4 regions of the Aliamphritea hakodatensis genome follow, and region 3 is predicted to be linked to each of the others. Evidence: predicted binding sites of a transcription regulator. Region 3 holds the regulator's gene; each other region holds the start of a gene.
What was found. Region 3 encodes FNR, which switches genes on or off when oxygen is low (the NO sensors DNR and NnrR bind a similar motif). Its sites were predicted from a motif close to TTGATNTANATCAA; they were not measured.

Region 1 (7,592 bases), 1.5 Mb from region 3:
CGTTGATCCTGACCGGGTGAAAGAAGCGATTACGCTTTACCGCCGTAAAGGCCGCCATCTGAAAGGCTGCCGGATCGTTAACACCACCAAGAGCCACGAATGGCTGAACCGCAGCAAGCCAAACTCACTGGCGGAATTTGTGGATTGCCAGACCGACGATGCCAAAGCCTATATGAACCGGGCGCTGGGTGCTGTGATCGCGGTGGAAACCGAAGCGGAACTGATCCGTCAGGAACGGGCACTGACCTACGACTGCATGTTGCAGACCGAAGGTACCACTACCGCCATCCGTGAAGAAACACCAATGCTGGGCAGCGGCGGTGGCCGCCGTCAGCATCAGCTGCAGCAGCAGGGCCGTCAGGTCGATGAAATGATGGCTGAGTTCAGCGTGCTGAACAAAGACCATGAAGATCTGGATAACCTCAAAGAAAATCTGGTCCGCATGACCACCGGGCTGACCGGTGTCGGCGAGCGGGTTTTCGATCTGGCCAACCAGCGTGACATGCTGCACAGCGAAATTGACGGTTACCGTCAGGGCATTACCGACCTGCGTAACCAGGACGACAGCGGTGTACAGCAGCGCATCTCTGATCTGGTAGACGCACAGAAGCAGGCACAGGATCAGCAGAAGAAGCTGATGGATAAACTGCAGACCACCCGTACCAGCCTGATTAAAGATAACGCCTCGCTGGAACTGCTGGATAAAGAACTGGTAGAACATGCGGCTGCACGGGGCAAGTGTGAAGATGATGCGAATTTTGATGCACAGTCCGCGCAGGAAAAACGTGACTACATGGATGAATCCTGCTCCGGTGATCTGGACCGGATCATCTTTGAATCGGCCAAAAAGGCCCAGTCTGAACTGGGTCTGATCGAGAAGAAAAAGAATTCCGTCCGTGACGGTGTGGCTCAGTACAAGGCCCGTTACCACGGTTCCGGCCTGAGCCATCAGGAACTGGATAAAGTTACCCCGGACTCCACTCACGAACAGCTGGAGCGTTTCGTCAACGATACCATTCAGTCCCTGCGTGACAGTGAACTGGCGGAATACACCGAGAAAGCTGAACGGGCCCGTCTGGAAGCGGAAACCTCATTCCGTTCCGACTTCGTGGCTCACCTGAAAGATCAGATCGACAAGATCAAAGAACTGATCCGCGAACTGAACGCCCACCTGAAGAACCGTCCGTTCCATAAAGAGCGTTACGGCTTTGAAATGACACCGAACCCGGAACTGAAAGACATTCTGGAGCTGGTGGAGGCGTACACTAAGATGGATCAGGCCAATGTTGGTAGCCTGTTTGATCTGCAGCATGATCAGGACAAACCGCATCAGGATGCGCTGGCGAAGATCCACGAAGTACTGAAAGACGAAGGTGAAAGCAGCCTGCTGCAGGATTACCGTAACTTCTACAACTTCGAACTGGTGATCAAAGATCTGGACGGCAACCGCAAGACCACCCTGAGTCAGCGGATCAAGACAGGTTCCGGTGGTGAGCACCAGGTACCGTTCTACGTGGCCATTGCCGCCGCGATGGGTGCTACCTACCGTCTGCGTGACAGTGCGGATGGCGTGACGCTGGGCGGCTTCAGCCTGTCGGTATTCGATGAAGCATTCAACAAGCTGGATGCTGAGAACACCCAGACATCACTGGGCTTCATGAGCGATCTGGGTCTGCAAACCCTGATTGCCGCGCCGGATGATAAGTACTCGCTGATGGCGACCACCATGGATACGGTTATCAACGTATGCCGTGATGGTCGGGTGGTGGATATCGACGTTGAATTCCCGACCCCGAAAGGCAAGGAGCTGCTTAACTCAGATAACCCGTTCCGTCTGGCAGCCAGGAATACGGCGGAATCTGAAGACGTTGGTGAGCTGGAACCTGCCTAGGTTCCGGCAGCCGCAAAGCAGTAACCGGATCAGCGATCCAGATTGTGCCAGTGGGAACCCCTCTGGTGCATTCTGGGTTCCGGCCGGCTCAGGTTTGGCCGCAAGCTGTAGCGGGGCTGGCCTTTCTCATAAATTCGCAGATGAAAAGGCGTGTTAGCGTGGCTGACCGGGCGCACCTGCCATTCGTGGGGGGCATCCAGCAGGGTCAGTAACAAGGTTTTTGGGCTGATAACCGCTTCACTGCTTGTCTGAAGATTACCGGGCAGCGCCAGTTGCTGATTATCCAGATGGCTGAACTGCTGATTGGCAAGCAGGCGACAGACGCCGGCTATATTCCAGACCTCGGGTAAGTGTTGCATCGGGCTGAGCAGGCCCATATGGGAAGGTGAGACAATATTCTTATCTTTAGAGAAGAATTTTCTCACGGTCAGATCAGAGTGGGCCTTAAGCAGCGAGTTATCCCGAACGTTGCCGTCGAAATCCACCTGATTCAGCCCGTCGATCATCAGCTGCAGATCGAAATCACAGGCCTTGATAAACCGCCAGGCAGGCTCCATTGATGTTCTGGAACCTATGCTGTACTTCAGGGCAGCTTTACCGTTGCGGGTTTTGCCTTCCAGCAGGGTGATCAGCAGGTAAGTGGTCTGAAAGTCCACCAAGGCTTCCGGAGACGCAATAAAGCAATACGGCTGTTCCCGCTGGCAAAAGCTGATCCAGGCATCGCGGTCATTCAGATGAGGCAGGTGGCGGATATTCATTGATAGCGGGATATTCAAACGACAGTATTATCACCGCAGTATACCAAGTTGGAGACTCTATGAAATTAATAAATCGTTCGGCGTTTTCATTGTTGCCGAAACAGCCCTTCGCTGACTGGGCAAACACGCTGGCTGCGGATGAGCTGAATGCGCCGATGAGCCTGGAAGACCATCGCCGTGAAGCCAGTGTGTACATGGTGGATGAGTTTCAGGAGGAGACCGATATCACCCGGCTGCTGCAACAGCATTTTGCGGCGATGTTTGACAATGAACTGGCGGCCTGGGATGAATTTGGCGATGACTGGCCGTCCGACCGCAGTTTCAGCGTGTTTCAGGAATGGTTCGATGTGACGCCACAGGTGATTGCGGTGGACTTGTCCGCCCAGCCGCTGATGCTGGCCCCCTTAACCGACTGATTCTGCACAGCTGATACTGACCTGTCTGGCTTTTTCCGGGGCGGCGGCTCAGGTAAGATGCAGGCACACGCCAGTAGCGAGTTAATATTCCCTATGACCATGCAATTTTCTGCCAAAGACAGTTTATCCGAGCACCCGTTACGGGAAGAGCTGTATGCCGAAATGCATTCCCGGCCTTTCCGGGTGATAGATGCACCGGCACGGATCAGCCATCTGGTGATCATGTGCGACGAGTCGCAGAAAAAATCCCAGTATCAGCATTTACTCAGCCTGTGTGAAAACTACGGGGTTGCGCCACCGGATCAGGACGTCGCTTTTTTTCAGATGGACCTGAACGGCTTGCAAATGCGCCGTGAAAAGCACCTTGAGTTTATAGCCTACACCTTTACCAGCCGTTGTGATGATGCCGAAGCACCCTTTGCCCACAGTTGTGTGGGTGGCTTACCGGAAGCCTGGCTGGCCGGGCTGGAAGGGCAGATCATTACCGCCTTTCACGTCACCGTACTGGATGTAGCGGAATCCGGCGAACCGGATATTCCGCAGGTTAAGCAATACTTCGACGACATGCGTCTGATTGGCAGCCAGCCCTCACAGGGGGCGGTACAGGTCTGGACCACCTATCAGCTGCACGATGACGGTTACGGCCGTTTTCTGGTCTATAACCGGGAGATGAGTGCCAGCCAGTTAGGCCGTCTGGTACAGCGTCTGGTGGAAATTGAAACCTACCGTTTAATGACCCTTCTTGGCCTGCCGCTGGCCCGTTCAATCAGCCCGCAACTGCGGCAGATGGATTTGCAGCTGGCAGAGCTGACCCAGACCCTGGCGCAGGGGGAGCAGCAGGAAGGTTTTGAAGATGCCCAGCATTTGCTTGGCCGGCTGACGGACATTGCCTCGCAGGTTGAAGCCTACCGGGCGCAGTCTACTTTCCGCTTTAATGCCACCCTGGCTTATCAGGCCATCATGTTTAATAACATTGATGAACTGCGGGAAGACGAAGTGTCCGGCCACCTGACCTTGCAGGAATTCATCGGCCGGCGGGTTGGCCCTGCGGTTAAAACCTGTGAATCGGTCGCCGCCCGTCTGGAAGACTTGTCCCGCCGGATCGACCGGGTCAGTGATATGCTGCGTACCCAGGTGGATCTGTCGATTCAGGGGCAGAATCAGGAACTGCTCAGCTCCATGGACCGGCGCTCAAAAATCCAGCTGATGATGCAACACACCGTAGAAGGGTTATCGGTTGCGGCGATCAGTTATTACACCATCGGGCTGGTGAAAATATTTCTTGGGGTGCTCTACGATCAGGGCATCTCATTCGATAAAAGTCTGGCGCTGGGGATCTCCATGCCGCTGGTGATCATTGTGGTTGCCTGGCTGACCCGGCGTATTCATTCGAAATTTAATAAACTGGCTGATGATCCGGATTCCCGGTCAGGTCATGGGTAAAGGTGTGAAATGACACAAACAATTGCTGCACAGATTGAGTCCATGCTGCGTGATTCACTGGCTGTGGACCAGCTGTATATTGAAAATGAAAGCCACATGCACAGCGGCCCGGCAACCGACAGCCATTTTAAAGTGGCAATCGTCTCTGACGACTTTACCGGCAAACGACTGGTTGCCCGTCATCAGGCGGTCTATAAAGCAGTGGACAGCCTGATGAACAATCCGATCCATGCATTCTCCATGCATCTGTATACCCGACAGGAATGGACTGATAAAAACGGTGAGATTCCATTGTCTCCTAACTGCATGGGCGGCTCTAAGTAAGCCTCAGAAACAAGCGCTCCGGCCCCGGCCACAGCGCTTTTTTTGTGTCTCAGTTCTTACTTAGAGATTGATAAGAAAAGGTGCATCTATTGTTGATGAACATCAATGTTTTTCTTTACCGGCAGCGCGATAGTTAAGTCATCAAAAGCATCTGTTAAGGGAACGAAGATGAGCATTGAGCACCACGATCTGATCCACGAACTGCCGGAATATCGCCAGCGTATCCACGATTTAAAGATATCAAACGCACACTTTTCACGGCTGTTTGATGAGTATCATGACGTCACCAAGGAGGTGGAACGTATGGAGACACTCACTGAGCCGGTCTGTAGCGACACAGAAAATGCCCGTAAAGCCAAACGTCTGCACCTGAAAGATCAGCTGTTTGCGATGCTGACGGCTGAGCCGGCCTGATAACCAAATACGCCGAATTCTGATTTCGTTATCAAACCCGCTTTATTGCGGGTTTTTTTATATTTATAGTGTCAGTAACGGTTATATTTTTTTGTAGGATTATTAATGCATTCAAGCGGTTACAACTGGCGCTACATTTTTTCCATCGCCCGTGAATATAAGCCGGAACTGATAAAGGCTAATCTGATTGCGCTGGTGGCCACCATTGCCAGCGTACCTTTACCCCTGCTGATGCCATTACTGGTCGATGAAGTCTTGCTGGGGCAGCCGGCAACCCTGGTGGAAATCTGTCAGCAACTGTTCCCTGCATCCTGGCAGGGGGCAATACTCTACATCACCGCGATACTGGTGCTGACCATCATCCTGCGCTGTATCGCGCTGGTGCTGAACGTCTGGCAGGGCAGGCAGTTTACCCACATTTCCAAAGAAGTGGTGTTCCGTATCCGGCAGGGGCTGCTGCAAAAACTTAAACGTATCTCCATGGCGAAATACGAAACCCTGGGCAGCGGTAAAGTCAGCAATCACTTTGTGGTAGATCTGGATACCATTGATCAGTTTGTCGGTACGTCTCTGAGCAAGCTGCTGCTGGCAGGGCTGACCATTGCCGGCACCGCAGTGGTGCTGCTGTGGATGCACTGGCAACTGGCACTGTTTATTCTGCTGCTGAATCCTATCGTTGTGTACTTCACCATGGTGCTGGGCAAACGGGTTAAAGAACTGAAGAAGGATGAAAACGCCGCCTACGGAGCATTTCAGAGTTCCCTGATTGAAGTCCTGGAAGGGATTTACCAGATCCGTGCTGCCAACCGTGAAAAACATTATCTGCAGCGCTTACAGGATCAGGCCGCCGAGGTCCGGGACCGTTCCGTTGCCTTTGGCTGGCGCAGCGAGGCGGCTGGCCGGTTCAGCTTTATGGTGTTCCTGGTGGGGTTCGATTTATTCCGTGCCCTGTCCATGCTGATGGTGGTGTTCTCCGACCTGAGTATCGGCGAAATGATGGCCGTGTTTGGTTACCTGTGGTTCATGATGGGGCCGGTGCAGGAACTGTTGGGCATTCAGTATGCCTACTACAGCGCCAATGCGGCCTTATCCCGCATCAATGAACTGCAGAATCTGGAAGAAGAACCGGACTACCCCCATCTGGAAAACCCGTTCAGTCAGCGGGAATCCATCGGCATCGCGGTGGATAACATTCACTTTGGTTATCTGCCGGAGCAGGAAGTCCTTAAAGGGCTGAGCTTAACCATTGAGCCCGGCCAGAAAATTGCCTTGGTCGGGGCCAGTGGTGGCGGTAAGTCGACCCTGGTGCAGATTCTGCTGGGGCTGTATCCGATTCGCAGCGGTGCAATCCGTTACGATGGCGTGCCGGTAGAAGAGATCGGATTTGATCTTATTCGTGAAAATGTTGTCACAGTGTTACAGCAGCCTATGTTGTTTAACGATACCGTCAGAGGCAACCTCACACTGGGCCGTCGCTTCGATGATGATAAGCTCTGGCAGGCGCTGGACATCGCGCAGCTGAAGCCTTTTGTTGAAGAACTTGACGGCAAACTGGATGCGCTGGTGGGGCGTCAGGGCGTCCGGTTATCCGGCGGTCAGCGGCAGCGTCTGGCAATTGCCCGGATGGTGTTATCCGATCCAAAAGTGGTCATTCTGGATGAAGCAACATCGGCGCTGGATGCGCAAACTGAATTTGAAGTACTCTCGGCGCTGGAAACCTTTCTGGCCGGCAGAACAACAATTATCGTGGCGCACCGGTTAAGTGCGGTGAAGCAGGCTGACCGGGTCTATGTCTTCGAAGACGGCCAGATCAGTGAACAGGGCGAACATCAGGACCTGCTACAACAGGACGGACTGTACGCTAAACTGTACGGGCAGCATCAGCACTGAACCTGAAGGGCGATAAGCACGTTAAAACAGTTAAAAACAGGTTAAGCAAGATTTTGCTACATTGGCAGGATCAGTTATTTGGAGGCAACCCCGATCAATGCATTGGGATGCGAGGTAAGTTATGAATAAGATTTTAGTGGCGACAGTGCTGGCATCATCCTTAATGTTGCAGGGCTGTGCATCTTCACTGACCGGGGATACTTACTCGCGTAGCGAAGCGCGGAAAGTTCAGCAGGTCCAGTATGGCCAGGTGCTTTCCGTAACACCGGTTGTCATTGAAGGCCGCACCAACAGCCCGCTGGGTGCCGGTGCCGGTGCTGTGATCGGCGGGATTGGCGGCAGTAAGATCGGCGGCGGCTCCGGCCGGACCATCGCCACCGTGCTGGGTGCGGTTGCGGGTGGTGTGGTAGGCCAGCAGGCCGAAGAAAAACTGACCCGTAAACAGGGGCAGGAAAT
Region 2 (7,592 bases), 2.5 Mb from region 3:
ACTTTATCAGCTCTCCAAGCGGCCCATGCGGTAACGACTTCGCAGGCAGTTTCCTGAAGCGCTCAAGCACATTCAGCTTACGCTGCTGATCATCTGACAGCTGGCCGTTCCGCAACAGACCCAGATAACGGTCAACCATTTTTAAACGGCCTTCACGGCGCTCCTCATCATCCCGCGCGGTTTCGAGGAACAGCTGAGCAAGGTTCAGCATCGCGGCAAAATTAGTAAAGTCGAACTCAACAGCCGCACCAAAAGACTTAATCGCTGCACCTACTTTACCGCTCATATAATGCTTAATCCCCAAACGGTTTGCCTTAAGGCTCATCTGCGCATCTTTAGCCTTCTTCTTTCCTGCCTCAGGGACCGATGCAACTTTTTCCGACTCCAGCATAGGCACTACATCGCCGGACAAGGCCAGCACCTCCCGATCCAGATCTAACGGCGTTTCAAGACGATCATTCACCAGAATTGCTTCTTTCAGCAGCCGCTCTCCTTCAGAAAAATCCCCCGTGCTCTCAGCAAACTGACTGCGTATCAGATTGCTGCGCACTTCCAGCCCAAGATCATTCGGAAAATTCTGCTTAGCCCGCTGCAACAGCAAATCCATATCACGGGCAAGCTGATACTGTGTTTTCTCATCCGAGTGTTTCGCTTCGAGCATAAAGACATTTGCCAGACACAGGTAAGGCTCTGCTGAGTGTAAACTGCTGCGCTTGCCAAGAGATATTGATCGCCGGTAGGCCGACTTTGCCACTTCCATAACCTTGGTTTTAGTGGCGACACGTCCCAGCTTCATTTGCCTGGGAATAGCCAAAGGGGCTTTGGAGGTTGCCTCCCGCAGCATCTCACGGGCCTCCCCCAGATCCCCTTGCTTTTCATAGACCTCGGCAAGTAAATCATAGGCGGCAATCATCAGCGGCGATCTCTCAATCAGCCTCAGCAACTGCTCCTGTGCCAGTGACAGCTCCTCCATGCCGATGTATACCTTTGCCAGATACAATCCAGCCTCTTTTTCACCACTCTCGTGGTAAATGGTCTCAAAGAGCCGGCGGGCATCCTCCAGCCGCCCTAACTGCAATAACAGCGAGCCACGAACAATCTGTAAATGGTCGAATTCAGGATGCTCACGGTAAATCAGGTTCTCACAGATTTTCAGCGCCTGCCCGATCGACCCGGCTTCAACCGCCAGATCCACAGGACGCAGCGCCATCTTACGGCGCATTACCTGATCAATTCGCTGTTTCAGCTCCTCCATCGTGAAGGGTTTAATCAACAGATCATCCGGATTACTGTCAATGACCTGGAGAATGGCTTCCTGAGAAGAGTCACTGGTCATACAAATCCAGGCGGCACTGGGCCGGATAAACCCGCGATAACGCGCTTCTTCCAGTATCTGAATACCGGTAACAGAATCCCGCACGTTATGACTCAGCAGAACGATGTCATAATCATTTTGCGAGATAAGCGGAATCACCCGCTCATTACTGGTGACCGCCTTAATGTTATGCATGCCAAACTCGCGCAACATGTAATACACCGTTGCACGCATATTGCCACTACTGTCCACCAGCAAGACACTGGTGTCACTGTAATCAATTTTGCGATTAAATTTTAAATCCGAAACAAGTGGCACAGACACGCTTTTCCCAACATTAAACCGATATCACATATATCTTTTATTCAGGTTATCAGAATGTCAGAAACAGGTGGAGTGAAGCAGGCAGGGATTTTGCGCCATGCGTCTTAAAATGGGCAAAAAAAAGCACCGGTGTAGGGTGAAACACACGGTGCTAAATACAGTTCTATGCTGTGATGATCATATTACGCAGCTACTCGCCAGCACACCATGATCCATGTCAATATCTGCACCATAAAGCAAATTAGTTACACTTTTGACTAAGCGCCCGGGCTGAGCGAATTCAGTAAACTGAAACAAATACAGGGATAACAATAATATGACGACTACAGCCTTCATTAGCCATGAGGATTGCGGCCTGCACAATATGGGGCCAGAGCACCCGGAAAGCCCGGTCAGACTCATCGCCATACAGAAAGTACTTAGCAAAACCGGGTTAATCAATGATTTGGTACAGATGGAATCCGTACATGTCACTGCAGATCAGATAAAGCTGGCACATTCCGGCCATCACCAGTCAGACCTGCTGCAACTGGCGCCTGTATCCGGCATCGTTCACGCAGATGCAGACACAGCACTGTGCCCCGATAGCATGCATGCCGCAAGCCTGGCTGCAGGGTCAGCAGTTCTGGCAACCGAACAGGTTATCAGCCAGCAGGTCAGCAACGCCTTTTGCTCCGTACGCCCCCCGGGCCATCATGCCGAACATGGGCTGGCGATGGGCTTTTGCCTATACAACAACGTCGCCATCGGCGCCATGCATGCCCTTCAGAAGCCAGAGATCAATCGGGTTGCCATCCTTGATTTTGACGTTCATCACGGCAATGGCACGGTAGATATCTTTAAAGATACTCCAGAGGTAATGGTGTGCTCAACATTTCAGCATCCTTACTACCCGGGCCGCCTTCATGACGTTCAGCGGGAGAATATCGTTAACTGCCCGCTGGCCGCCGGCAGCGGAAGCCTGGCATTCCGGCAACAGCTGGAGGATGTCTGGTTGCCGGCCCTGCAAAAACACAAACCCGATATGATCTTCATTTCAGCGGGATTTGATGCCCACGAAGAAGATCCGCTGGCAGACCTTAATCTGCGCGAAGAAGATTACTACTGGGCAACCCAACTGATCATGGACGTTGCGCGCACTTACAGCCAGAGTAGGGTCGTCTCCATCCTGGAAGGCGGCTACAACCCTGTCGCACTGGCGTTCAGCGTGCAGTCACACCTGGAAGCCTTAAACGGCAAATGACCCCTGATACCACTACCGCACACAAACAAAAAAGGCTGCCCGTGGCAGCCTTTTTTTACAGTTTGTAAGCCTTAGCCAACAAACTTGATCATCACACCGGCAGCAACCGCAGAACCGATTACACCGGCTACGTTCGGACCCATTGCATGCATCAGCAGGAAGTTCTGAGAGTTCGCCTCCAGACCCAGCTTATTCGATACACGTGCAGCCATCGGTACCGCAGATACACCCGCAGAACCGATCAGCGGGTTAATCGCATTACCACCCGCCATTCTGTTCATGATCTTCGCCATCAGGACACCACAGGCAGTACCGATACCGAATGCAACCACACCCAGCAGCAGGATACCCAGTGTTTCTACGTCCAGGAACTTATCTGCAGACAGCTTAGAACCTACAGACAGACCCAGGAAGATGGTGACGATGTTGATCAGTGCATTCTGCGCAGTATCACTCAGACGATCAACCACACCACACTCACGCATCAGGTTACCGAAACAGAACATACCCAGCAGAGGCGCAGCATCCGGCAGCAACATCGCAACCAGGATGAGCAATACAATCGGGAACATGATCTTTTCAGACTTAGCAACCGGACGCAGCTGTACCATTGCGATCTTACGCTCACTTTCAGACGTAAGCGCACGCATAATTGGCGGCTGAATCATAGGTACCAGCGCCATGTATGAGTATGCTGCTACCGCAATCGCACCCAGCAGATCCGGCGCCAGCAGGCTGGCAACATAGATCGCTGTCGGACCGTCAGCACCACCGATGATACCGATAGCCGCTGCATCCTGAATGCTGAAGTCCATCAGACCTAAAGTCGTCAGGCCTACCGCGCCCAGTACGGTTGCAAAGATACCGAACTGTGCCGCAGCCCCCAGGAACAGAGTCTTTGGATTCGCCAGCAGCGGCCCGAAGTCTGTCATGGCACCAACACCCATGAAGATCAGCAGCGGCGCTACACCGGAAGCAATCGCAACATTGTAGAAGTTGTACATCATACCATTGTTGTAACCGGCATCCTGAGCGGCATAAACAGCAGCAGTATGCTCAGCAGCTGATGAAGATGCGTAAGCACTTTTCAGCTCATAAATGTCAGTGGTATTCATGTTCAGCGCAGAGGCAATAGACTGAATAACTTCAGGACCGCCCAGGTTAAGCGCATTCTCTACAGCCGCATATGCCAAACCCGCTTCCGGGATGTTAGCCATAATGCCGCCAAAGCCTATCGGTACCAGCAACAGTGGCTCAAAGTTCTTGCGAATAGCAAGAAACAGGAGCAACAGACCGACAAGGATCATCACAACCTGCCCACCGGTAATATTGTATATCCCGGAGGCGTGCCATAAATTCAGTAGGTTTTCCATCGAACCAACCCTTATGCCAAGGTGATCAGGCTATCGCCCACTTGAACAGTGTCGCCTTCTTTAACGTCAACGCTGGAAACAGTACCGGCACGTGCAGCACGTACTTCAGTTTCCATCTTCATTGCTTCCAGAATGACCAGAACGTCACCTTCCTGTACCGCCTGACCGACAGCCACTTCAACTTTCCAGATGTTACCGGCAAGTGGTGCAGGAACAGATTCAGCAGGACCCGCCGCCGGTGCAGCAGGCGCTGCCGCTGCAGGTGCTGCAGGCGCAGCCGCAGTGATATCGCCGCCTTCAGAAACCTGAACAACGTAGCTCTGACCATTAACGTTAATAGTGTAAGTCTGTGGACCAGTGTTTTTAGGTGCAGCCATTGCTTGTGCGTCCTCTAAAGTTGGTGCCGGTTCGAAGGCATCCGGATTGTTTCGGTTTTCCAGGAATTTCAGACCGATTTGCGGGAACAGTGCGTAAGTCAGCACGTCATCGATCCGGTTATCAGACAGGCTCAGACCTTTGTCAGTCGCCAGCTGTTCCAGTTCAGCTTTCAGCTTATCCAGTTCAGGCTCCAGCAGGTCTGCCGGACGACAAGTGATTGCTTCACCGCCATCCAGTACACGTGCCTGCAGGTCAGCATCGTATGCTGCCGGTGCTGCACCGTACTCACCTTTCAGAATGCCCTGAACTTCTTTAGAGATGGTCTTGTAACGCTCGCCCATCAATACGTTGATAACCGCCTGAGTACCCACGATCTGTGAAGTAGGGGTTACCAGAGGAATCATACCCAGGTCTTTACGAACCCGTGGAATTTCCTGCAATACTTCGTCAAACTTATCGGAAGCACCCTGCTCGCGCAGCTGGTTTTCCATGTTGGTCAGCATGCCGCCCGGCACCTGAGCAACCAGGATACGGGAATCCGTACCGCGCAAAGAACCTTCAAACTTAGCGTACTTCTTCCGCACTTCACGGAAGTACGCTGCGATTTCTTCCAGCTGATTCAGATCCAGACCGGTATCACGGTCAGTGCCTGCCAGCGCAGCTACCACTGACTCAGTAGAGGTGTGGCCGTAAGTCATCGACATTGAAGAGATTGCTGTATCAACACGGTCGATACCGGCTTCAACAGACTTCAGAATCGTCATATCAGACAGACCGGAAGTCGCATGTGCATGCAACTGAACTTCCAGCTGAGTCTGCGCCTTCAGGCGGGATACCAGATCAAAAGCGTCGTAAGGTGTCAGGATGCCCGACATATCTTTAATCGCAATAGACTCTGCACCCAGGTCTTCCAGCGTTTTGGCAAATTCGACCCACATGTCAGTCGTGTGCACGTCACTCTTGGTATAAGAGATGGTGCCCTGAGCATGCTTACCGGTTGCTTTAACAGCTTTAATAGCCGTCGCCAGGTTACGGGGATCGTTCATCGCATCAAAGATACGGAAAACATCCACACCGTTTTCAGCAGCACGCTCTACAAACTTCTCTACAACGTCATCAGCATAGTGACGGTAGCCAAGCAGGTTCTGACCGCGCAGCAACATTTGCTGTTTAGTATTCGGCATCGCCTTTTTCAGCTCGCGAATACGCTCCCAGGGATCTTCACCGATAAAGCGGATACATGAATCAAATGTTGCTCCGCCCCAGCTTTCCAGGGACCAGAAACCAACCTTGTCCAGTTTTTCAGCGATCGGCAGCATGTCATCCAGGCGCATACGCGTAGCGAACAGCGACTGATGAGCGTCACGCAGTACTACGTCGGTAATGCCAAGAGGTTTTTTATCAGACATGGGTATAGGCCTTTTGTCGATTATTGCTCTTAAAATAAAATCGTTACTTTCGCCGTCAATCAGCGAGAACGATGCTGATGAACCGCTGCAGTCATAACCGCAACCAACTCATCATTATTATTAGCCGCAGCAACTGGTGCCGCTGCAGGGGCTTTTGGCTTAGCCTTAGGTTCCGGGTCCGGTGCTATCTTGCTGACCACGGCAGACATGCCGTTAGTTGCAAACACCAGTAAGGTCAGGAATACGAATACGAATCCCATACCGAAAACCATCAGATTTAAACCTTCGGACATTAGATTTTCCATCTAACGGGCGCTCCTCTGTTTCACCAAAAATCCCGCAACACCCGAAAGTGTTCCGGAACCAAATCCCGCCTGAACTTTAAGTTCTCTGCAAACGACAATTTTTCTTGTAGTAAAAAAAATCGGTATCGTATGCAGATTGGCTGAATTGTTAATAAACGGGCAATAATTAAACCCGAAAACTGCCCTGCAGGCAACAAGTTCCCCGCACTTTAGCGACAAAAAGTTGCTTTTAAAATCTTGTAAAAAAACTACAAAAAACGCCATTTCCCAAAATCATGCAGCCAAAATGTCGCTCTCAAGAAAGCCGTTATACAACCGGCCGATATACCTTCACATTGCTGTAACCTTTATCCTGAAGACTCTGTGCATGCATCTGGCTCATCACCCCTTTATCGCAGTACAGCAGGTATTCCTTGGTCATATCTAAATCTGCAAAGCCGGACTCCAGCTCAAAGAAAGGAATTTTAAGCACTTCACACTTGGGCATATTCAGGGGCTTTCGCTCCTGCTCATGCTGATGTCGCACATCGATAATCACTTGCCCCTCAGCGACACGCGTCAAAGCTTCGATAGACGCTTCTGCCCCCAGGTCTTCGACAATTTTATCAATGGCCAGAACCTGAGCATTTTCCAGTGCTTCATCCAGCACCGCATAATCGAAGTTTGCCTCTTCCTCTTCGATGCGCTCAATCTGCGCATTGGTGGTCGGACGGTCAGAAATAACACCACAGTATTCAGGAATACTTTTTGCCATATCGTACGCACCGATCTGCTTGGTAATATCAATGATGTCCTGTTTATCCATTGTAATCAGCGGGCGTAATACCAGCTTACTGGTTGAACCATCAATCAGTGCCAGATTAGGCAAGGTCTGGCTGGATACCTGAGCCACACTTTCTCCGGTGACCAGAGCATGCAACTTCATTCGGTTGGCAACCCGTTCCCCTGCCCGCATCATCATACGCTTAAGCACAACCCCCATCTGGGTGTGATGGACGTTCTGAAGAATCTCACCAACCACTTCTTCGAAAGGCACTGTCACGAATTTAACCCGGGCTGCTGAGCCGTATTTTTGCCATAACGACAATGCAACCTGCTTCACACCGATTTCATGAGCTTTTCCACCCAGATTAAAAAACAGGAAATGTGTTTTACAGCCACGGCGCATGGTCATATAGCTGGCAACAACCGAGTCAAAACCACCGGAAATCAGAGACAGCACGGCTTCCTGACTGCCCAGCGGAT
Region 3 (7,592 bases):
CTGAGCGAAGCACGCCGCCTGGGCTTTCGCTCCATCAACATGGATCTGATCTACGGCTTACCCCATCAGACACTGGAAAGCTTCAAAAAAACCCTGGCTACCATCATTGAACTCAGCCCCGATCGCCTGAGCGTATTTAACTATGCGCATATGCCAGACCGTTTCCGTTCCCAGAAACATATCCATGCTGAAGATTTGCCAAGCCCGGAAACCAAGCTGGCCATTCTGGAAACGACCATCGCAATGCTGACGGCTGCCGGCTACGTGTATATCGGCATGGATCATTTTGCCAAACCGGACGACGAGCTCGCCATCGCCCAGCGTAATAACCAGTTACACCGGAACTTCCAGGGGTATACCACCCATAAAGAATGTGATCTGGTTGCCATGGGTGTTTCCTCGATCAGCCAGATCGGCGATGTTTACTATCAGAACCAGCACGATATGCGCCTGTATACCGATGCAGTGGAAAGCGATGTCCATGCGATTAACCGGGGTGTTACCCTGAGCCTTGACGACCGTATCCGCCGGGCGGTTATTACCCAGCTGATTTGTCATTTTGAACTGGATAAAAACCGCATCGAAACGGATTTTGATATTAGCTTTGACGAATACTTTGCCGATGAGCTCGAAGAAATAAATCAGTTTGCTCAGGATGGCCTTGTCAGCCTCGAAAAACAGGGCCGCGAACTTCTGGTAACCGGCACTGGCAGGCTGCTTATCCGCCGGATTTGCATGACTTTTGATGCCTATATTCCGAAGCGAACGGCGACTCAGGGGTTCTCCCGAATTATCTGACCGGTAACACTGAATGTCCTGAGCGAACAATGACTCAGGACAACAGCCCGAGCAACGGACTTAACAAAACTGTTACTTTTTATGGCTTTGTGCGACAAAAGTAACGTGTTGTGGTCTAAATTGCTTCAACCCGTACTAAAATTACTTCATAATCGAATGTATACACTGATATATGAACTAATCACAGGACTTGATAATGAGTGACACAAAGGCAACCGATCGCAAAGTACACAGTATATCTCAGGTACATTGCAGCACCTGTAGCCTGAGTTCACTGTGCCTTCCTGTATCCCTGAATCTGACAGAAATGGACCGTCTCGATAACATTATTGAGAAAAGCCGCCCTTTGAAAAAAGGTGAACATCTGTTCCATCAGGGTGATTCATTCTCATCAATTTACGCCATCCGCGCCGGCAGCATTAAAAGCTACAGCCTGACCAATGAAGGCGAAGAACAGATCACCGGATTTTATTTCCCGGGCGAACTGGTTGGTTTCAGCGGTTTTGATGGCAATGAGTACCCTATTTCCGCCAAAGTACTGGAAACAACTACCGTTTGTGAAATTCCTTTCCCACGGCTGGATGAACTCTCCGGACAATTACCGGAGCTGCGCCGCCAGGTACTGCGGACGCTGAGTAAAGAAGTGCGTGAAGATCAGCAAATGATGCTATTGCTCAGTAAGAAAAATGCCGAGCAGCGTATCGCGACATTCCTGTTTAAGCTGTCCTCCCGTTATAAAGCACGTGGTTACTCCGCTACACAGTTCCGTTTATCTATGTCACGGAATGAAATCGGCAACTTCCTGGGTCTGGCCGTTGAAACCGTCAGCCGTATCTTTACCCGTTTCCAGAAAAACGGTCTGATTACGGTTGAAGGTAAAGAAATCGAGCTGGTTCAGCTGCATGAAATTCAGCGCCTGTCCGGTGACTGTGTCGGCGAAGAAGACGACGACCGTATCACCACCAGCCAGATGGACTAGTCTTCCTTTTCAGTACACGACAAAATATATCGGTACACATTTTAGAATTACGCCCTGTTGTAAGGACTCTTCATGTCTTTTGATGAATGTTATATAAAATCAGTTATGCGCACGATTCCGGACTGGCCGGAACCGGGCATTATGTTCCGCGACATCACACCGCTGTTTAAAGACCCCAAAGCCCTGCGTATGATCAGCGACGCTTTCATTCAGCGTTATATCGACTCAGACATTACTCATATCGCCAGCATTGACGCCCGCGGCTTTCTGATTGGTTCCATTATGGCTTACCAGCTTAATATCCCGCTGGTGCTGGTTCGTAAAAAGGGCAAGCTGCCGGGTGAAACAGTCTCCCAGGAATACAAACTGGAGTACGGCAGCGCCACGGTTGAAATGCAGTCTGATGCGGTATCAGAAGGTGACAACGTGCTGATTTTTGACGATCTCATCGCCACCGGAGGCACTGTACTGGCCGCCAGCACCATCATAAAAGAACTGGGCGCCAGCGTTGCCGAAGTCGCCACCCTGATCAACCTGCCGGACCTGCAGGGCTCCCGCAAGATTCAGGAAGCAGGCATTCCCGTTTACAGCCTGATGTCTTACGAAGGCCTCTGAGCCCGCTCTTAACAATTAACAGCCCTGTATTTACAGGGCTGTTTTGTTTCACCCTGAAAAACACTTTCCTATAAAACAACAACTTAAGTAACCAACCACCGTTACTCTCACCATTCTGCCCAGAAACGTAGCAAACCGTCTCAAAAATCGCTTACAATCGGTCAACGTCGTTGGTGCACTGCCGGTTAGCACGCAAAATATCTACCGTCAGCCTGTGCCTGAATCCGCCATGCGAGAGACAACTGCATGGACAAAACAGCCTTGAGTTAATAATAAAAATGAAACTGAGACTGCTCCCCCTGATTACCCTGCTAACGGGTACAATGATCAGCCTTCTGAGCTGGGCTCAGCCAGCACAGAAACTGGCTCTGTCCCCGATCAGCCAGCCTGCGGCAGCTACCGCTGAAAATTCCCTGCCTGAACTCCTCAACCTTCAGCAGGACGCGCAGATCGCCGGTGACCGTTTCGCACTGATTCTGGTCAGCCAGCCCGACTGTCAGTACTGTGAACTGATCACCCGCGAAATTCTTCAGCCCATGCAACTGAGCGGCAAATACGACAAAAAACTGCTGTTCCGCAAACTGACTATTTTTGACGGCAGTAAAACCATCATCGACTATAACGGTGATCCGGTAGACGCGACGGCTTTTGCCAGCCGTTACAACTCAGCATTCACCCCTACCCTGTTGTTTGTTGACCCTAATGACGGTAAGGTGCTGACCGACAAGATGGTTGGCATCAACACCGTTGACCTGTATGGATTCTACGTAGACCGGGCCGTAAACAAGGCACGTAAAGCATTGCGCTATAAATTACTGGCATCCAATTAATTCCGGCGAACCACCCGCCGGTAATGTCCGACTTCATCAGCCCCCTTTACCTGACTGACAGGTAAAGGGGGCTTTTTATCGATTTACAGTTTCACAAATCAAGGCACGTTATGTGGTTTAAAAACGCAATCTTTTACCGGTTCTCTCAACCTTTCGAACACACCGCAGAAGCACTGGAAGCCAAGCTGGAAGACAAAGCCTTCACCCCCTGCAGCAGCCAGGAACTGAGCCGCTTTGGCTGGATCAGCCCCAGCCACGGTCTGTCTGACATGCTGGTCCATGCTGGCCAGGGCTTTATGCTGATTGCCGCCCAGAAAGAAGAAAAAATCCTGCCTTCCTCAGTTATCAAGCAAAAACTGGAAGCCAAAGTTAAGCAGATCGAACACGAACAGGCCCGTAAGGTATACCGTAAAGAACGCGATCAGCTAAAAGATGAAATCATCATTGATCTGCTGCCCCGGGCCTTCAGCAAATTCCAGACTACCCACGCGCTGATTGCTCCGCAGCAAGGGTTGCTCATTGTTGATGCCAGCAGCCATAAACGGGCCGAAGAGCTGCTCAGCCACCTGCGAACCGAGCTGGGCTCACTGCCAGTAGTACTGCCGGACGTCAATCATTCACCGTCTGCCATCATGTCACAATGGCTGGAAAGCGCGGATACCCGCCCCCAGGACTTTGTCATACTTGATGAATGTGAGTTACGTGACACCAGCGTTGAAAATGGCGTAATCCGCTGTAAAGGTCAGGATCTGGAAAGCGATGAAATCCGCCAGCATCTTGAAGCCGGTAAACGCATTGCCAAACTGGCGGTTGACTGGCAGGAGAGCCTGAACTTTATCATTCAGGAAGACCTGTGCCTGAAACGCCTGAAGCTGTCCGATTCACTGAAAGAAAAACTCGATCAGGACAGCCCTGAAGAAGCCATGGAACGGTTCGATTCTGAATTTATCGCCATGTCGCTGGAACTGACCCGCCTGATTCCGATGCTGCTGGAAGCATTTGGCGGTGAAGCAGTCCGTCCATAGTAATACATCCGCAGCAGACCTGTTCCGGGTCTGCTGCATTTCCTTCCCCGGCTTCACTTAACTGTCATTTCAATTTCACGTCGCTGTCACCCTTTCTTTCAACAATGCACATATTGAATCACTCAATGAGACTGATCATATGCTGCAACAACTTCAGTTCCTGGATACCCGGCTGTATTTCTGGATTTTTAACCGTTATGAACAACCGTATATCGCCCTACTCAGTCGCTGGACATCCAGGCTGGGAGACGGTCTCGCATATCTGTTGGCAGGATTACTGCTATTCTGGCTCGAACCGGTCAGTGGCCCGGACTTCTTACAGGCCAGCCTGATTACCTTTAGTATTGAAGTACCGCTTTTCCTGATCCTGAAGCAAATGATCAAACGCAACCGGCCCTGTGATCATCTCCGTGGGGTTACCCCGGCTATCCGGCCGGCAGACCGCTTCAGCTTCCCTTCCGGCCACGCAGCAGCCGCCTTTGCATTTGCGTCAGCGCTGAGTATTTATTACCCCAACTGGTCTGAAGCCGCCTTCACTATTGCCGGGCTGATCGGCCTGTCACGGATATTACTGGGTGTGCATTACCCAACAGACATTCTTGCCGGTGCAATGCTCGGCCTGTCCAGCGCAATGCTTGGCCACCACCTTTATCTGATATGACGCAAGCATCTTCCGCCACGTCCGCAAACAGGGTGACAGCATGAAAATACTCTACGGTGTTCAGGCGACCGGTAACGGCCACATCACCCGGGCCCGGGTGATGGCCAACAAACTGCGAGAACAGGGCATTGAGGTCGACTATCTGTTCTCCGGACGGCCCGCTGACAAACTCTTCGACATGCAGCCTTTCGGAGATTACACAGTCAGACAGGGGCTGACTTTCATTGTCGAACAGGGGCAGGTCAGAAAACTGAAAACCTGCCTTAATAATAACCTCACAAGATTTTACCGGGACATCCGGCATCTGGAACTGAGCGGTTACGACCTGATCATCAGCGACTTCGAACCTGTTACGGCCTGGGCGGCCCGGTTACAGGGTAAGCCCTCTATCGGCATTGCCCATCAGTATGCGTTTGAGCACAACCTGCCGGGACCGGATATCAAATACGCCATGCTGCCCGGCACCCGGCTGTTTGCACCGGTCAGCCTGGCCATCGGCTTACACTGGCACCAGTTTAATGCGCCGATCCTGCCACCGCTGATCAGCCCTCCGTCACCGGACCAGCCTGTCGAGCAGGATAAGATCCTGGTCTACCTGCCGTTTGAGCCACCGGAGCAAATACTGCGGTGGCTACAGCCGCTCAAAGATTACCGCTTCTATGTTTACTGTGATACGCCGCACATTCAGCAACGGCAACATATCAGGCTGTGCCCTTTCTCCCGGGAAAACTTCCCACGGGATATGCAAAGCAGCGCGGGAGTTATTGCCAACAGTGGATTCGGGCTGGCCAGTGAAGTCTTGCAGACAGGAAAAAAACTGCTGACCAAGCCACTGAATGGCCAGCCTGAACAGCGCTCCAACGCCGCTATTCTGAAACACCTTCAGTTGGCAGACAGTTTTGAACATTTCTCTGCAGATATATTTGCATCATGGCTGGATAAACCCGCACCCGTGGCCCAGAAATATCCGGATGTTGCCGGCGCACTGGCCTGCTGGATTGCCGATAACTGCCAGACGCCGGTCGCGTCCCTCAGTGAACAGTTATGGTCTGAAATGGAGGTTACTGAACGTGGTTCTAACCTGCCGCGTTAATCCGGGCGTTGAGCCAGCGCCGGGCATCATCAGCATCACTGAACGCCTGAAACACATCTCCTGCGGCGGTATAGATCTCCTGCAGGTGCTGGGTCACCAGCCCTGGAACGGAGCATTCTCCCAGCACCAATGCCGTGGCCAGTCGCCCTTTATCACGGTCATCACGGACCACATCGATGAGCCGGGCTTCCGCATCCGGCACCAGGATAGAATCCCCTTCAACCATGACCAACGCTCCCCAGGGAGCACCATAAAGGGCACGTAAATCATCACCGATGGAATCAACACTCAAATCGATGGATTCCAGATTCCATGGCCCCCTTCCTTCAATGGTTAATATTCTGCCCTCAACACTTAAACGTATGGTTCCGTGTACTGTCTGCATGATCGCTAATCCCTGTTCTGCCCAAGCTGTATACCGGAGAAATCACCTTTATTATTGATGATTTCTCCTTACCCTGCCTGAACAGACATCAGCTAACAGCCGCTTCAGCCAGAATCTTAGCTGCCGGATAGTCCGTTTTACCGCTGCCCAATACCGGTACTTCATCAACAGTGAAGATCTTAGCCGGCAGCATCAGCGGCTGTAATCCATTTTCAACAAGCTGGTTACGCAACAGATCCGGTGTCAGGTTTGCCAGTGCCTCAATCAGCAAGACAACTTTTTCCCCTTTCTTTTCATCCGGCAGATTAACCGCCACCAGGCGGACATCATCATGGGCTTCATCCCGCTGAATAATCTGCCGGATCGCCGTTTCAACGGCTCCCAGGCTGACCATCTCGCCGCCCAGTTTGGCAAACCGTGAATAGCGGTCAACAATGGTCAGGAAACCGTCTTCATCCACCCGGCCTTTATCACCACTCTTGTACCAGCGTAAACCGTCCATCTCGACCACCACATCGGCGGTTTTATCCGGATTATTCAGGTAACCCTGCATGATCTGGGTACCGCCAATCAGAATCAGCCCTTCCTCACCGGTCGGCAACTCCTCCAGGCTGACCGGATCAACGATGCGGAATGTAGAACCCGGCAGTGCCAGCCCCACAGTACCGGCCCGGGTACCTTCCTGAACAAACCAGCCTTCAGGTGATAAATGATCGGGCAGATTTACCCCGGCAACCGGTGTCGTTTCAGTACAGCCATAGCCTTCCACAATCGGCACTTTAAAGCGCTGCTCAAAATCCTGCTGGATTTTAGGGTCAAGGCGTTCGGCACCGGCCACGGCAATTCGCAGGCTGCTGAACATCAGCGGATGCAGGCGTTTATTCCGGGTATACAACCGCAGAAAGGTTGACGTGGCACACATCATGGTTGCTTTATAACGGGCTACACCCTTACCGATATTCTGTGCGTCAGTAGGGTCCGGATGACAGACAACGGGAATGCCTTCCAACAGTGGCATAAAGCAGGTCACAGTTAAACCGAATGCATGGAACAGCGGCAGGGTCGCCATAATGCAGTCCTCATCCCGGACATTCAGCACATCAGCAATCTGTTTAAGGTTGGCCAGAATGTTCCGGTGGCTCAGCATAACCCCTTTCGGCGCGCCTTCACTGCCAGAAGAGAACAGAATTGCAGCCGTATCATGCA
Region 4 (7,592 bases), 390 kb from region 3:
GGGTTAAAGCCAAACCATTCTGAAGACAGGTTGATCAGTTGGTGATCCAGCCATGCCATCGGAATAAGAATGCCGATGGCGATAATGGTGCCGGGCAGCGCGTAACCCATGCCGGCGACCATAACCGATGTCCGGACACGTTTGTGATCATTCATACGTCTGGCATAAGCCAGAATGAGTGCCAGACACACCGCCAGAACGGCTGCTGCCGATGCCAGCGTAAATGAATTCCAGGCAAGTTCGATAAAATCCTGAGGATTAAATTCAGCCTGTGTTATGGCCCAGTTGAGCAGTACTCCGCCGGGTAGCAGGAAGCCAAATAAAACCGGGAGCAGGCATACAAAGAAAGCCGATGTCGCCTGCATGCCAGAGAGTTGAACCAGCTTAGGTTGTTTTCTCTGCTCGTTATTCGCATGGTATTTAATCTGCCTTCTGGAATATTTTTCCAGCAGGATGAGCAGTACCACAAAACCCAGTAGCATTGCCGCCAGCTGTGCTGCGGCTGCCGAGTCACCCAAGCCATAGAATGTGCGGAAAATACCGGTTGTGAAGGTGGCTACACCGAAATACTGCACGGTGCCGTAATCGGCGAGGGTTTCCATTAACGCCAGCGTCAGGCCGGCAATGATTGCCGGGCGGGCAAGTGGCAGAGCCAGTTTGAAAAAGGCTTTCTGGCGGCTGTATCCAAGGGTTCTGCTGACTTCAAGGGCACTGCTTGACTGCTCGAGGAAAGCCGCTCTGCTCAGCAGATACACGTACGGGTACAGCACCAGAGATAACATGACGGTGGCACCGCCCAGTGAGCGGATTTCGAAGAAGTAATATTCACCGTAGCCAAGCCCGGTGATGTTCCTGATCAGGCTCTGTACGGGGCCGGCAAAATCCAGTAGTCCGGTATAGGTGTAGGCAATGATATAGGCGGGCACTGCCAGCGGTAGCAGTAGCGCCCAGGTGAATATTTTGCGGCCGGGAAAGTCACAAACGCTGGTCAGCCAGGCAGGAGGGACCCCCAGCAATAAAACGCCGACGCTGACGCCAATCAGCAACGCCAGCGAGTTGCCTACGTAATCGCCCAGTACTGTGCTGAACAGATGACTCCAGACATCGACAGAGCCTGCGAACAGGAATGCGCAGATCACCAGTACCGGGAGAGCAAGGATGCTTGCAATCAGTACGGCTGAGCCAGATAACCAGTTAATGTTTCTGGCGGTTGAGCTGAATGTCTGCGTCGTCATAAAAATCAATCTTACAAAAATACAAAAAGCGTCAGCCACTCATTTCACTTAAAAATGAGTGGCAACGCTTGGAGGCATGCGCCGTTATGCAGGGAGGGCAGGCTTTATTTCCAGCCAGCGCGGTCCATAAGTTCAACGGCTGCGCGGTTGTTTTCCCCCAGTTTGCTGAGTTCAACAGTATCCGCTTTAAAGTCACCAAATTCTCTGAGTACACTGGAAACATCGCTGCCTGCAACAACCGGGTACTCACTGTTGACTTCGGCGTACCACTTCTGCGATTCAGCGGAAGTCAGGAACTCAATCAGTTTAATTGCGTTTTCTTTGTTTTTAGAGGCTTTGGTTACACCGGCACCACTGACGTTAACGTGGGTGCCGCGGTCATCCTGGTTTGCCCAGAAAACGCCAACATTGTTAACCAGTTGTTTGTCTGCATCTTTGCTGCTGTTGGCCAGGCGGCCGAAGTAATACGTATTGGCCAGGGTCAGGTCACAGACGCCTGCATTGACTGCCCGCAGCTGATCGGTGTCGCCACCGGCAGGCGGTTTGGCAAAGTTTTTCACAAAGCCTTTTGCCCAGTTTTCGGTTTGCTCTGTGCCATTGGCTTCCAGCATCGCTGCAACCAGCGACTGGTTGTAAACATTATTGGAAGAGCGGGAGCAGATTTTGCCTTTCCATTTAGGATCTGCCAGGTCTTCATAAGTGCTTAACTGGGCAGGATCAACTTTGTCTTTTGCGTAAAAGATCGTCCGGGCACGCTGTGACAGGCCATACCACTGGCGATCGGTATCCCGCAAATGAGCAGGGATAGCAGCATCCAGTGTTTCGCTGGTAATTGATTGTAATACTTTTGCATCTTTCGCCCGCTGCAGACGGCCGGCATCAACAGTAATAAAAACATCTGCCGGGCTGGCTGAACCTTCTATCTGCAGACGTTTCAGCAGAGCATCCGCATTGCCGGTGACCAGGTTTACCACAATGTTGGTTTCTGCTTCGAATTTATCCAGAAGGGGCTTGATCAGCGCTTCTTTACGGGCTGAATAGACATTGACCAGATCTGAATCTGCCAGTACCGGAAGGGCGAATGAGCTAAATAACGTGCCGGCTGTCAGGGCGAAAATACCAAAACGATTTGCCATCGAAGATACCTTACTGTGGGTGGTTAGCGGTTGGTCTGTTTGGTGACCAACGGATAGTTAAGTCGATTATAAATGATAACGGTTTGTATTTGTAGCATCGTTACGGATGCTGAGTGATTTATCTGCGCTGGATCAATGTCTTAAAAATCCGGGGCTTTCGCAGTGAATTCCTGATGAGAAGCGCTGCTTCAGCGAAAGGCTGCAGATAGAGTTGTTTTAACGAATGCTCATTAGCCTCTTCTGTTTTGCTGATGCCAAAACTGAGCCGGGTATCAGGTTCTGATAAGTGCAGACAGCCGAACAGGCGATCCCAGACAGCCAGTGCTGCCCCGAAGTTTTTATCAAAATGCCGTGGCGCTGTGGAATGATGAATCTGGTGCTGGGCCGGAGAGATCAGCCAGCGTTCCAATGGTTGCCAGTAATGGATTGCAACATGACTGTGGCGCAGGTTGGAGCCGGTTACGTTAAACGCAAATACCAGTACGTTTGCCCCCAGTACGGTAATCAGGTCTACCTGGTTGGCAAACAGGAATACGAATAAAGCAATGCTGATACCCTGTACAAGGCTACTGCGCAGAGAAAACAAAATCCCTTCAACTGGATGTGTTCTCAGAACCGTCAGCGGCGTCATCGTACGGGCACTGTGATGTACTTTGTGAAATGCCCAGAGCACCGGCCAGCGGTGCATCAGGTAGTGAAGATAGAAGCGGGCAAAGTCGTCCAGAATAAACAGCCAGAGGGTGAAGCCGGCGGCTATCTGCCAGTCCTCAAGAAGAATGAGCGGACGGAAGCCTGCCGTACTTTGCAGCCACTGAAACATAAAGGTGGCGATGGTCAGCTTGGCGAGTAAAGCGGGTGCAAGTACAGTAAATAACAGCCTGTTGATTATAAAAATCAGCCCGTCGGCCCGACTGGATCTGGACAGCCACGCCTGTTTATCGAAGCAGGTTCGCCAGGCATGTGTCATTTTTTGCTTCTTAAGTAAGGTCAGCCAGGCGAGAGCGATAATCAGGGCACAGCCCAGATACCCAACAAACAGACGCTTACGTGGGTCGAAAAAGTTTGCGTAAATATCGCTGCTAAATTCAGAAAATATAGTATCGAACACGTTACTGCCTGGAGTCGGATAGGTTACTGCGAATCTGACCTGATAAGGTTTACCGAGTATATTTTTAAGTCTGGATATTGTCAGCAGTTTCAGGGCGTAGAGGCTGATGTCTGTTTGATCCATGTCAGCCGGTGCCGAATCAGCGCTGAAAAAAAACCGCAGAGAGTGTCTGCGGTTTTTTTGTTTACTGACACAGGTTGCTATATCAGTCGTTTTCAGCGCTGTCAGCAGAACCCAGCTTGTCGGCCAGGTCAGACAGGTTTGCCAACTGATCGTTGTTGTTGGCTACCAGGCTGAACTTGTCTTTCAGCAGCTGCTGTACTTTCAGCATGTTCAGTGCGTACTCGTTCAGAGATACAGAGTTAGACTGCTGGTAGTTACCTTTGGCATCGATACCGGAAATCTGAGTGTTACCCAGCAGAACCGGGCTGTAACCGATCAGACGGTTCAGCTGAACCGCTGTTTCGCCCAGGTCTTTTCCGCCGGTTTGCAATGACATAGCGAAGCCTTTCAGCTCGCCCCAGTGCTTGGCGTACTTGCGGTACAGCTTTTCGATATCAGCATTGCTTTCAACTGCTGCCTGCAGGGCGATCGCATCTTTGTAAACAGAACCGGCATATTTAAATGCTGCTTCAGCAATGACTTTTTCCCAGTTAGTTTTGATGGTTTTCGCGTAACCCATAAGAGCTTCACGCTGCTGAGCAGTCAGGTCTTCACCGTTTGCAGACGTGATCAGCTCACGGCCATCAATGAATGCTTTGGTGATGGTATGCATGTAGTCAGACTTGCCGCCTTTGTCTGCATTAGCTGCATAGTAACCGTGGGCAAAAGTCATTTCTGTTTTCAGGTCGATCATGCCATCGTTGTTGGCATCAGCGGCTTTGAATACGTCTTTCTTACCTTTAGCAATGGCGTAAGCGGTTTTAGCGTCCATCGTCAGGGCATGTGCCGGTACACCGAAGTAGCCAAAAGCTTCATCCCAAACGTGCTCTTTACCGGTGTAAGGTGTGCCTTCTTTGTAGGCTTTACCGTTAGGTTTGTTACCTGCTTCCAGTTTCTCATCCAGATAGTTATCAACTGCCTGGTTGTAGAAGACAGCGCCCATTGCAAACTTGGAAATCAGCTGGGTGTAGTCCAGGCCGGTCAGCGGATCAAAGCCTTTATTAGTCGCTGCAGCTTTCTTGATCATGAATTCGATAACTTCAGCACCGGTCATGTTGCCAGGCCAGCCGTTTACAGCGCCCTTGTAGGTTTTACCTGCCAGATTTTTCTTTTTAGAAAGCTCATCGATCTGAGACTGCTTAACTTTAAAGCCTTCTTTTGAAGCTGGATCAATGATGGCACGGCCAGCATCTTTACCTGCAAAGTAAGCCAGCATCTGAGTTTCCAGCTCAGGGTTGGCAGAGCCGTTGCCTTTGCCTGTCAGTTTTTTCAGCGAGTTGTGCAGGGCGTGACGTGCAATCTGGCCGCCGTAGGAAACAGAGCTTTTCTTATCGCCGTTATAGTCTTTAACGGTAACTGGGAAGTCCGCATAAACTTTGTGGCTGTCAGCCAGAGTTGCCTGGGAAGCAAGCATACCAGAGGTAGCGAAAGTAACTGCTAATGCGAGAGATTTAAGTTTCACGGTAATAAGACCTTTAACTGAACAGGTGTGAATATCCAGTGCATGAGGTCCGTGTCAGACTTCAGGCACGCTTATTTAAGATGGCAGGAAGTTATCATAATCGTATTCAAGGGGCAATTAATAGTTATTATCATTTAGATTATGTTTGATGCGGGTCATATTTGCAGAGAATAAGCAGTCTATCTGAAAGCTGAGCTGATCGGTTTGACGGATGTCATGTTCAGATGGGAAACAGCCGGGCCAGGAGCACGGGAACGGCGGTTTCTACCCGTAAGATCCGCGGTCCGATGTGCATAGCCTGAAGCCCTGCTTCACGAAGTTTTTCAACTTCATATTTTATAAATCCGCCTTCCGGTCCGACTGCAAGGGTCGTTGGAATTTCGTCGGCTATCGGGCAGGGGGCCGCATCGTAAGGATGGGCAACCAGGGCCCGGGTATTGGCAGCGATTGCCGGAAGTTCATCTTCAACAAAGGGTTTGAAGCGCTTACGCAGGTGAATTTCCGGAAGTTGGGTATCAACGCATTGTTCAAGTCCGAGTAACAGCTGTTCGTTCAGGCTATCTGCTTCAAGCACCGGGGATGACCAGTAACTCTTGTCGACTCTGTACGCGTTTATCAGATAGATCTGCTTAACGCCCATGCTGGTAACGCTTTGTAAAGTACGTTTGAGCATCTTCGGACGTGGCAGTGCCATAATAAGTGTCAGCGGCAGTGCTGGCGGAGGAGACTGTGTGCAACTGACCTGTAATGTCACTGAGTGTTCCGACAGTGAAGTGACGACAGCACTCCCCAGATCACCGTTCAGTTTGCCTACTCTCAGCGTATCGCCTTCCTGAGCCTGATGAACACTGCGGATGTGCTCGAAACGCCGGTCTGTAAGGACAGCGGTGTTCTCTGTTTTGAAGTCTGTGGCAGTTAACAGTATCAGGTTCATGGTGCGGCATTCTGTGTGATGAGAGTTGTCAGGCGGCGCAGAGTATGCGGCAAAGCCGGGCATTTGTGTAGTGCACTTGCGGTAAATCAGTATCACTGCTGCTGTATCAATAAAACCCAGAGAAAAGCCCCATAACGACAGGGGATTCTGTAGAATAGCGGAAATTTTCTTGTTAAGGCCAATTTGTGCGCGCGAATCTTTTGACAGGCAATATTACCGGCACGCTGGTCAGAATGACTATTCCAATGGTGTTTGGCATTGTCAGCCTGATGTTGTTTAACCTGGTTGACAGTTATTTTGTCAGTCAGTTAGGTACCGGTCAGCTTGCTGCGCTTGGTTTTACGTTTCCTGTTTCTTTTGCTGTTATCAGTTTGTCTATCGGACTGAGTGTCGGAACCTCTGCAACACTCGGAAGGCTGATCGGTGCCGGAGAGCATCAGCAGGCCAAACAGCTGACGACGGATAATCTGTTGCTGACAACGCTGTTAATGGTGCTGGTCAGCAGCATAGTGACACAGTTTATTGAGCCCCTGTTTCGCCTGTTAGGCGCGGATTCTTCACTGCTGCCTTTTATTGATGCTTATATGTCCGTGTGGTTTGTCGGGGCGGTTTTCTACGTCATTATCATGGTATCTAACAGTTCTTTGCGGGCTTACGGTGATACCACGATACCTGGCGTAATTATGGCCTTTTCTGCCATTCTCAACGGTGTGCTGGATCCGTTATTTATCTTTGGCTGGGGGCCGGTACCCGCGTATGGCATCGAAGGGGCTGCCATTGCCAGCGTGCTGGCCTGGGGAGTGACCGCAACTCTGGCCGTGCTGAATCTGTTGCTGCGTAAACGCTTGTTATTGCTCACGATTGTTTCCTGGGCAAATTGTGTTTCACACTGGCTGATGGTGATGCGAATCGGTTTTCCGGCGGCACTTTCTAATATGATGACGCCGCTGGCTGCAGCGATCATGACGGCAGTGGTTGCGGAACACGGAGCAGAGGCGGTTGCAGCGTTCGGGGTTGGCAGCAGGCTGGAATCCCTGGCGCTGATCGTTAATCTGGCTTTGTCCATGACACTGCCGCCTTTTTTAAGTCAGAATTTCGGCCGGGGGAACATTAAACGTGTATCTCAGGCCTACCTTGCTGCGATGAAATTTGCGCTGGTATGGCAGGCAGTTGTGTACCTGTTCCTGTGGCAGTTTGGCAGCGGTATTGGCAGTCTGTTCAGCGATAAAGAGCAGGTTGTTGAGTTGATTGGTCTGTGGATTATGATTGTCCCGATTGGCTTTGGTTTTCAGGCAGTTACCTTTCTTAGCGCGTCCAGTTTTAATGCGTTGCATCAGCCTTTCAAAGCGATGCGAATCAGTATCTTCCGACTCTTTATTCTCTATGTGCCTTTAGGCTGTGCCGGTAATTATCTGTTGGGCCTTGAAGGGATGTTTTATGGCTTTGTTTTAGCCAATATGGTCACCGCCGGTCTGGCGTTTTTCTGGGTGCGTAATCACCTTGCAGGCTTGCAGAAACAGCCGGTGCCGGATTCACCCTAAAGGCTATAAGGGGT

Region 1: the regulator FNR is predicted to act here: its motif matches at 4,925-4,938, upstream of PCI15_RS15560 (HP1242/YdcH family protein).
Region 2: the regulator FNR is predicted to act here: its motif matches at 1,847-1,860, upstream of PCI15_RS20620 (histone deacetylase family protein).
Region 4: the regulator FNR is predicted to act here: its motif matches at 5,249-5,262, upstream of PCI15_RS06695 (DUF4856 domain-containing protein).

Annotation. Positions count from the first base shown of each region.
Region 1 is NZ_AP025281.1:3,371,533-3,379,124, reverse strand. It holds gene PCI15_RS15585 (SbcC/MukB-like Walker B domain-containing protein) at 1-1,891, shown strand, start outside; gene PCI15_RS15580 (hypothetical protein) at 1,921-2,667, opposite strand; gene PCI15_RS15575 (hypothetical protein) at 2,709-3,065, shown strand; gene PCI15_RS15570 (DUF3422 family protein) at 3,159-4,508, shown strand; gene PCI15_RS15565 (BolA family protein) at 4,518-4,832, shown strand; gene PCI15_RS15560 (HP1242/YdcH family protein) at 5,001-5,246, shown strand; gene PCI15_RS15555 (ABC transporter ATP-binding protein) at 5,352-7,136, shown strand; gene PCI15_RS15550 (outer membrane lipoprotein) at 7,258-7,592, shown strand, end outside.
Region 2 is NZ_AP025281.1:4,547,738-4,555,329, forward strand. It holds gene PCI15_RS20615 (tetratricopeptide repeat protein) at 1-1,633, opposite strand, end outside; gene PCI15_RS20620 (histone deacetylase family protein) at 1,956-2,882, shown strand; gene PCI15_RS20625 (sodium ion-translocating decarboxylase subunit beta) at 2,954-4,255, opposite strand; gene oadA (sodium-extruding oxaloacetate decarboxylase subunit alpha) at 4,267-6,042, opposite strand; gene PCI15_RS20635 (OadG family protein) at 6,102-6,347, opposite strand; gene thiI (tRNA uracil 4-sulfurtransferase ThiI) at 6,655-7,592, opposite strand, start outside.
Region 3 is NZ_AP025281.1:1,859,382-1,866,973, reverse strand. It holds gene hemN (oxygen-independent coproporphyrinogen III oxidase) at 1-798, shown strand, start outside; gene fnr (fumarate/nitrate reduction transcriptional regulator Fnr) at 995-1,777, shown strand; gene PCI15_RS08485 (adenine phosphoribosyltransferase) at 1,850-2,392, shown strand; gene PCI15_RS08480 (thioredoxin family protein) at 2,671-3,222, shown strand; gene rdgC (recombination-associated protein RdgC) at 3,333-4,247, shown strand; gene PCI15_RS08470 (phosphatase PAP2 family protein) at 4,387-4,908, shown strand; gene PCI15_RS08465 (MJ1255/VC2487 family glycosyltransferase) at 4,949-6,001, shown strand; gene PCI15_RS08460 (hypothetical protein) at 5,985-6,386, opposite strand; gene PCI15_RS08455 (acyl-[ACP]--phospholipid O-acyltransferase) at 6,475-7,592, opposite strand, start outside.
Region 4 is NZ_AP025281.1:1,464,887-1,472,478, forward strand. It holds gene PCI15_RS06680 (ABC transporter permease) at 1-1,235, opposite strand, end outside; gene PCI15_RS06685 (Fe(3+) ABC transporter substrate-binding protein) at 1,340-2,371, opposite strand; gene PCI15_RS06690 (sterol desaturase family protein) at 2,490-3,602, opposite strand; gene PCI15_RS06695 (DUF4856 domain-containing protein) at 3,685-5,103, opposite strand; gene PCI15_RS06700 (16S rRNA (uracil(1498)-N(3))-methyltransferase) at 5,324-6,037, opposite strand; gene PCI15_RS06705 (MATE family efflux transporter) at 6,223-7,578, shown strand.